Regions from separate parts of the Lysinibacillus sp. Ag94 genome, predicted to be linked through region 1. Evidence: a T-box and tRNA genes for the amino acid it is inferred to sense, from the RefSeq annotation. Region 1 holds a T-box; the other holds one or more tRNA genes.

Evidence for each region. The T-box of region 1 lies ahead of leuS (leucine--tRNA ligase). A T-box ahead of a tRNA ligase gene usually reads a tRNA of that ligase, here a tRNA-Leu.
Region 2: it has a tRNA-Leu gene. The T-box ahead of leuS (leucine--tRNA ligase) is inferred to sense a tRNA for this amino acid. The anticodon was not compared.

The regions. Positions count from the first base shown of each region.
Region 1 is NZ_CP096780.1:3,697,153-3,701,403, reverse strand. It holds gene MY533_RS17245 (SulP family inorganic anion transporter) at 1-16, shown strand, start outside; gene dhaK (dihydroxyacetone kinase subunit DhaK) at 400-2,151, shown strand; T-box leader at 2,253-2,466, shown strand; gene leuS (leucine--tRNA ligase) at 2,557-4,251, shown strand, end outside.
Region 2 is NZ_CP096780.1:4,170,336-4,174,586, reverse strand. It holds gene MY533_RS19735 (Tex family protein) at 1-684, shown strand, start outside; gene MY533_RS19730 (SprT family protein) at 820-1,281, shown strand; tRNA gene MY533_RS19725 (tRNA-Asn) at 1,371-1,447, shown strand; tRNA gene MY533_RS19720 (tRNA-Glu) at 1,449-1,520, shown strand; tRNA gene MY533_RS19715 (tRNA-Asp) at 1,557-1,632, shown strand; tRNA gene MY533_RS19710 (tRNA-Gln) at 1,638-1,712, shown strand; tRNA gene MY533_RS19705 (tRNA-Lys) at 1,728-1,800, shown strand; tRNA gene MY533_RS19700 (tRNA-Leu) at 1,868-1,953, shown strand; tRNA gene MY533_RS19695 (tRNA-Arg) at 1,980-2,056, shown strand; tRNA gene MY533_RS19690 (tRNA-Gly) at 2,081-2,154, shown strand; rRNA gene rrf (5S ribosomal RNA) at 2,992-3,107, shown strand; tRNA gene MY533_RS19680 (tRNA-Asp) at 3,333-3,408, shown strand; gene MY533_RS19675 (hypothetical protein) at 3,741-4,076, shown strand.

The DNA of each region.
Region 1 (4,251 bases):
CGTTAACGGGCGGTAAATTATTCTCACCGAAAGCGAAGTAACATGTACAAGAGGGCTGGGGCAAAAGTATTTTAGCTAAAGTAAAACCCGAATAAATGGCAAGACACTCAGACGGTGTTTTGCCATTGTTCGGGTTTTCTTAATTTATTTGAAAGAATTCGGCTTTCGCAAAGAGCCTCAACTGCTTGAGAGGTCATGACAATCATCTCTACAACATAAAAAAAGCCGAGTGTCTTTAGACAAATCGTTCATTTTGTCCTTCTGAGATAAAGCGCTTTCATTTTGCTATAATGAATAACAATATGCTTTCGAAATCATAGCAGAAATCGCCTATGAATAATTATAGAAGTATGGATAGGCTATGAACAATGTAACCAAGCTTACTGGGGAGGAATAAAAATGAAAAAAATTATGAATCAACCTGAAACTCTCGTTATGGAAATGTGCAATGGGATGGTTATGGCTCATCCGGAACTTGAGTTGTTAAAAAAATATAAAATAATTAAGAAAAAAGAAATGAATGACAATAAGGTAACTTTAATTAGCGGTGGCGGTAGTGGACATGAACCGGCACATGCCGGATTGGTAGGGAAAGGAATGCTTGATGCTGCAGTATGCGGTGACGTATTTGCTTCTCCTTCGCAAATACAGGTATATCAAGCCATTAAAGCAACAGCCAGCAAAAAAGGTACATTGCTCATTATTAAAAATTACAGCGGAGATATTATGAACTTTAAAAATGGTGCCTACTTAGCTACTGAGGATGGCATTCGAGTAGAGTACGTCCGCGTAAATGATGATATTGCAGTAGAGGATAGTCTTTTTACAGTAGGAAGACGCGGCGTTGCAGGGGTTGTGTTAGTGCATAAAATCGCTGGTGCGGCAGCAGAAGAAGGTATGAATTTGATGCAGGTGAAAGCTGTTGCGGAAAAAGCGGCGACAAATGTTCGAACAATTGGTCTAGCACTAACTTCCTGTACGGTTCCAGCTAGTGGATCACCGACTTTTAAATTGGGTGAAGATGAGATGGAATATGGTGTCGGTATTCATGGAGAGCCCGGGAGAAAACGTGAAAAAGTTATGTCTGCTGATGAATTAGCTATTCGTATGACAAATGACCTTGTAAAAGATTTAGCATTAGATAAAGGTGTTGAAATTGCTGTTCTAGTAAATGGCTTTGGCGGTACACCGCTTCAAGAACTTTATCTGTTTAACAATGCAGTTACTAGAGAATTAAGTAAAAGAAAGATACGAATCAATAGAACGTTTGTCGGCAATTACATGACTAGTATTGATATGGCTGGGGTTTCTTTAACAGTAATGAAACTAGATAATGAGCTGAAAACATTACTATCGAAAGAATGTAATACACCTGCATTTAAAGTAGAGGGACCCGTTGATAGTGTAGAATACGTAGATATTCATGACAATATAGAAGAGAAACGAGTTTTCTTTGAGACGGAAACAGTGGAAGAGCACGCTATTATCAAGAGTGAGGTCATCACATTAAATAATATGATTTATCTCGTAGATAAAATGAGCGAAATTATTATCAAGAACGAAGTACCTTTCTGCGAATTAGATACACATGCAGGTGATGGCGATTTCGGAATGAGCGTCGCTAAAGGATTTAAGCAATTAAAACGAGAATGGGGCTCGATTGTAGGTCAGGAACATTTAACTATTGGGACTTTCCTTGATGCATGTTCTATGGTGATTATGGAGCATTGTGGAGGCGCTTCTGGACCCATTTGGGGAGGGGCTTTCCGAGCTGCGGGTAAAACTGTAGCAGGAAAAATGGAATTAACGATCGAAGAGTTTGCTGAAATGTTACAAGCAGCGCTTAAAGGCATACAGTCTATCGGTGAGCGCTCTTTCGGAAGAGGGGCAGAGGTAGGCGATAAAACGCTTGTAGATGCGCTTGCACCTTGTGTAAATGTTTGGGCAGAAAGTGCTATTACTTGTGCGGATTTTAAAACTGCCTTTGAAAAAGGGGCAGAGGCTGCTGTTAAAGGAGCGGAATATACAAAAGAAATCGTTGCTCGTATGGGTCGCGCTGGTACAGTTGGTGAAAGAAGCCTAGGTTATCCGGATGCTGGTGCTTATGCGCTAGGCGTTATTTTTACGGAGCTTTCTCGTAGTTTAAAATAGCTGTAGTTTCACAAATAGGCATTGAATTGTTCAAAAATGGGTAGTATGTAAACAAAGTCTTGTGCTTTTTAGTACTTTCCATTAGAATAAATGCAATACTTGTAAAGACAGCGATTTAGGAATAGTAAATTTGTGGTTCTTTTTAGAGAGCTAGCGGTTGGTGGGAGCTAGTAGGAAAGCAAATTGAACTCGCCTTCTGAGTCTGCCCGCGTGAAATAGCGCGTGCCGTTCATTTCCGCGTTAAGGAAGCAAGAGCCGAGTGTAATCACTAATGTGGGTGGTACCGCGGGAGATACGAATTCTCTCGTCCCTTTCTGACTAAGAAAGGGACGAGTTTTTTTATTTTTTAAATATTTTGTCAATTCTTTAAGTGAAAAGTATGACGCATTCAAAGGAGGAAAAATAATGAGTTTTAATCATCAACAAATTGAAAAAAAGTGGCAGCAATATTGGGCTGATAACAAAACTTTCAAAACTGAAAATGAAACAGAAAAACCAAAATTTTATGCATTAGATATGTTCCCGTACCCATCTGGTGCAGGTCTTCATGTAGGACATCCAGAGGGTTACACAGCGACAGACATCCTTTCACGCTTCAAGCGCATGCAAGGCTATAACGTCCTACATCCTATGGGGTGGGATGCATTCGGTTTACCAGCAGAACAATATGCACTAGATACAGGAAATGACCCAGCTGAATTTACAGCGAAAAATATTGCGACATTCAAGCGTCAAATCCAAGAGCTTGGCTTTAGTTATGATTGGGATCGTGAAATTAACACAACAGATCCAGAATATTATAAATGGACACAATGGATCTTTATCCAACTTTATAAAAAAGGTTTAGCCTATGTAGATGAAGTAGCTGTAAACTGGTGTCCAGCACTTGGAACAGTACTTGCCAACGAAGAAGTTATTGATGGAAAATCAGAGCGTGGTGGTCACCCTGTAGAACGTCGTCCGATGAAGCAATGGATGCTTAAAATTACTGCCTATGCTGATCGTTTAATCGATGACTTAGAGGAAGTTGATTGGCCAGAGTCTATTAAGGATATGCAACGTAACTGGATTGGTCGTTCAGAAGGGGCAGAAGTAACATTTGATATAGAAGGAACAGATGAAAACTTCACAGTGTTTACAACTCGTCCTGATACATTATTTGGTGCTACATACTGTGTTATTGCACCTGAGCATAAATTAGTGGATCAAATTACAACTGCTGAACAACGACAAGCTGTTGAAGCTTATTTAGATAAAGTAAAATTGAAATCTGATTTAGAACGCACAGATTTAGCGAAAGAAAAAACAGGCGTATTCACAGGTGCCTATGCAATTAATCCGATTAACGGTAAAAAAATGCCGATTTGGGTTGCGGACTATGTATTAGTATCATACGGTACTGGTGCAATTATGGCGGTTCCAGCACATGATGAGCGCGACTATGAATTCGCTACAGAATTTGGTTTAGAAATTATTCCTGTCCTTGAAGGTGGAGACATTAGCAAAGAAGCCTTCACAGGTGATGGTAAACATATTAACTCTGACTTCCTTGATGGTTTAAACAAAGAGGAAGGTATTGCTAAGGCAATTCAATGGCTTGAAGAAAAAGGTGTAGGAGAGAAGAAAATCTCTTACCGTCTTCGCGACTGGTTATTCTCTCGTCAACGTTACTGGGGTGAGCCAATCCCGATGATTCATTGGGAAGATGGTACAACGACGCCAGTACCGGAATCAGAATTACCATTAGTACTACCAAAAACAGATAATATTCGTCCTTCTGGTACGGGTGAATCTCCGTTAGCGAACATTTCTGAATGGGTAAATGTTGTTGATCCTGAAACAGGCAAAAAAGGTCGTCGCGAAACGAATACGATGCCACAGTGGGCAGGTTCTAGCTGGTACTTCATTCGTTATATTGACCCAACAAATAAAGAAGCAATCGCAGACCCAGAATTACTGAAACGTTGGTTACCAGTTGATATTTATATCGGTGGGGCAGAGCATGCCGTATTACACTTACTATATGCTCGCTTCTGGCATAAAGTATTATACGATTTAGGTGTTGTACACACGAAAGAGCCATTCCATAAATTATTTAAC
Region 2 (4,251 bases), 470 kb from region 1:
TCCCTACTACAATACGTTTCTGGATTATCTAAAACGGTTGCGGAGAATATTGTAAAGGTACGAGAGGAAACTGGACAATTTGCTACACGTGCTCAACTAAAGAAAATTCCACGACTTGGTGCTAAAACATATGAACAAGCAATTGGTTTCTTACGTGTTCCAGGAGCAAAAAATGCATTTGACGCTACGGGCATTCACCCTGAAAGCTATAGTGTAGCCGAGCAGATTTTAAAGGTAGCACAAATTGATAAAAAAGAGCTTGGGATGCAGAAGGCAGAGGAAGCCATTGCAAAACTAGATGTAGAAAAATTAAGTGAAGTTTTAGATATTGGAGTTGTCACAATTCAGGATATCGTGGATACATTAATGAAACCAAGTCGCGATCCACGGGATGCATTCCCTCAGCCACTGCTGAAAACAGATGTATTAAAAATGGAAGATTTACAAGTTGGGATGGAATTGCAAGGTACAGTAAGAAATGTAGTTGATTTTGGAGCGTTTGTAGATATTGGCGTAAAGCAGGATGGGCTTGTGCATATTTCAAAGTTACAAAAAAGACGTATTAAACATCCATTAGAGGTCGTTGCTCTCGGTGACATTGTGACGGTTTGGGTAGAACAAATAGATGTCAAAAAAGGGCGCATTTCACTAACGATGCTCCCTCCTAAAGACCAAACTATTTAATTTCGCATTGGCGTAATTGTAGCACACGCTTCGCTGTCGTTACTGATAAATTACTATCCGTTAATGCGGGATAAATAAATACCACACTGTCTATACTACGCAGTGTGGTATCTTATTGTTAGAGGTGATATAGCTATGAACAATGAGGAACTACAAAGTCTTGTTAGTCGAATATCATTAGAAAGTTTCCAGAAGCCATTCATGCATCGAGCATATTTTAATTCAAGGCTACGTTCAACAGGTGGACGTTATCTTTTGCAATCGCATAATATTGAAGTTAATCCAAAAGCTTATGAAATGTATGGTATTAGCGAAATAGAAGGTATAGTTCGACACGAATTATGTCATTATCATTTACACTTGGAAGGCAAAGGGTATCAGCATCGAGATAAAGATTTTCGAGAGTTATTAGTAAAAGTGAACGCTCCCCGTTTTTGCTCAGTATTGCAAATCTCTAAAATATCTCAAAAAAAACAACATCGCCTTTATACATATACATGTGTAAAATGCCAACAATTATATGTAAGAAAAATTAGAATGAATGTAGGGAAATACTGTTGTAGCAAGTGTCTAGGACGTTTAAAACTAGTGGAATGAAAAAAATAATAAAAAAGGGTTGACGTTTATTATAGATGTCTCTATAATAGTAAAAGTCGACAAGATAACGACGACAAAACATGAATTATTCCGAAGTAGCTCAGTTGGTAGTAGCACCTGACTGTTAATCAGGTTGTCGCAGGTTCGAGTCCTGCCTTCGGAGCCATGGCCCCTTGGTCAAGTGGTTAAGACACCGCCCTTTCACGGCGGTAACACGGGTTCGAATCCCGTAGGGGTCATTTAATTATTTTAATTCATAAAAATATAGTAATATTGGTCCCGTGGTGTAGCGGTTAACATGCCTGCCTGTCACGCAGGAGATCGCCGGTTCGATCCCGGTCGGGACCGCCACTTATTGGGGTATAGCCAAGCGGTAAGGCAACGGATTTTGATTCCGTCATGCCTAGGTTCGAATCCTAGTACCCCAGCCATTCATTTCTTAATTTGAGCCATTAGCTCAGTTGGTAGAGCATCTGACTTTTAATCAGAGGGTCGAAGGTTCGAGTCCTTCATGGCTCATCTTTTTTAAGAAAAAAGGTTGACTTTTTGAATTGTCATAGTATAATGAGAAAGTTCCTAATTGAATGCGGTCGTGGCGGAACGGCAGACGCGCTAGGTTGAGGGCCTAGTGGGGGCAACCCCGTGGAGGTTCAAGTCCTCTCGGCCGCACCAAGTCAATTTATGAATTAATATACTATGCGCCCGTAGCTCAATTGGATAGAGCGTCTGACTACGGATCAGAAGGTTATGGGTTCGACTCCTGTCGGGCGCGCCATTTTAAATAAATACAATTTACCATGCGGGTGTAGTTTAATGGTAAAACCTCAGCCTTCCAAGCTGATGTCGTGAGTTCGATTCTCATCACCCGCTCCATTTCTTTAAAAAACTTGTTGACATACAAAAATTTATATCGTATGATATAAAAGCTGTCACTACAAGATAATGACGTGAACCTTGAAAACTGAACAAGCAAAACGTAATCAATAAAGTTTTTACTAGCTAACCTCGAGTTAGTGAACGAAACAAAATTTTGGACATCAAACATGATGCCAGCAAAACAATTTGAGCTAATCAAATTTCTTTTTATGGAGAGTTTGATCCTGGCTCAGGACGAACGCTGGCGGCGTGCCTAATACATGCAAGTCGAGCGAACAGAAAAGGAGCTTGCTCCTTTGACGTTAGCGGCGGACGGGTGAGTAACACGTGGGCAACCTACCTTATAGTTTGGGATAACTCCGGGAAACCGGGGCTAATACCGAATAATCTATTTCGGAGCTGTCCTTAGTACGAGAGGACCGGGATGGACACACCGCTGGTGTACCAGTTGTCTTGCCAAAGGCATCGCTGGGTAGCTATGTGTGGACGGGATAAGTGCTGAAAGCATCTAAGCATGAAGCCCCCCTCAAGATGAGATTTCCCATTACGCAAGTAAGTAAGATCCCTCAAAGACGATGAGGTAGATAGGTTCGAGGTGGAAGTGTGGTGACACATGGAGCTGACGAATACTAATCGATCGAGGACTTAACCAAAATGTTTGAAGCATTCAATGCGCCGTTTATCCAGTTTTGAAAGAACAATCTTTCAAGGGTTTCAAGATACGAGTAGTTCGAGGAAGCGATGGAGAGAAGGAAGGAGCGTACTCAAGTACGTGACTGACTGAACAACAGAAGCTGACGAAGAAATACGATGTATATTGAAAGCCGAAAATAGTCTAGTGATGATGGCAAAGAGGTCACACCCGTTCCCATACCGAACACGGAAGTTAAGCTCTTTAGCGCCGATGGTAGTTGGGGGCTTCCCCCTGTGAGAGTAGGACGTCGCTAGGCAATGAAGACAGTCAGCTGAGTGCTGGCTGTTTTTTTATTAAAGTAATGATTATTGAAATGAAGCTAAAGCTGATGATAGCAACTACAAAATACAAATATTTGCTTTTTATCTTTGCCATTTCTTACGGTCAGCAAGCAAAGACTATGAAAATATAAAAATGAAAAAATATAAAAAAGTATTGCATATGTTATTTTTCTATGATATATTAATAAATGTCTTAAAGAGGTCCCGTGGTGTAGCGGTTAACATGCCTGCCTGTCACGCAGGAGATCGCCGGTTCGATCCCGGTCGGGACCGCCATTATAAACGATAATATAGTTCTTATGATGCTTTTAAATCATAAGAACTTTTTTTATTGTTAATATAAGGAAATTAGTGAATATCGATAAAATTGGTTCAATAATATGTATTGGGGTATCCATAGATTTTTAGAAATAATTATGCCTCGGTATAATTGCGTTTAGAGTTGGCTTTGTGCTTGTACAAAGAATCCGTTTCCGATTCCGTGAAGCGCCAAAACTTATATCGAAGTCTCGTTAGCGAAGGTCGTTGTGTCAACAAACTGAACGCTATTATAGGGTGACTATTTTTTATCGATATTCCTGTCGTGATGGAATTTGGAGGTGTTTAGCATGCGAAATTATTTTTACATAAAACGTCTGAATATAAGCTTACTCATAGGTGCTATTGTAATATTAGCAGGCTGTGGAGATCCTATTTTAGACATAGAGGAATCCAATGCGTACCACTGGCAAAAAAATATGAATGAAGCCGAATTTGAAAAATTAAAAGAAGGCATGTCATATATGGAAGTAGTAAAGATTGCAGGGGGAGCAGGGGACATGATAAAAAATGATCAATACCGCTGGAATGATGAAATACTTATGACAAAAACCTATATAGTACGATTTAAAGATGATAAATTGGTTGAAAAAAAGATTAATGAGGTAAAGGAGCATAAAAAATAAGCACGTTTTTTAAGCGTGTTTTATTTTTATTTAGCACATAAATTAGTATCGTCAGCGATAATTATGACTAGGCATAATTGTTTCAGGATAATGACGATTTGCTAATTTACATTTTTAGGACTCACCTCATGATGAGCATCAGCTTGAAGTGAAAATCTACTTTGTTTATTTGATA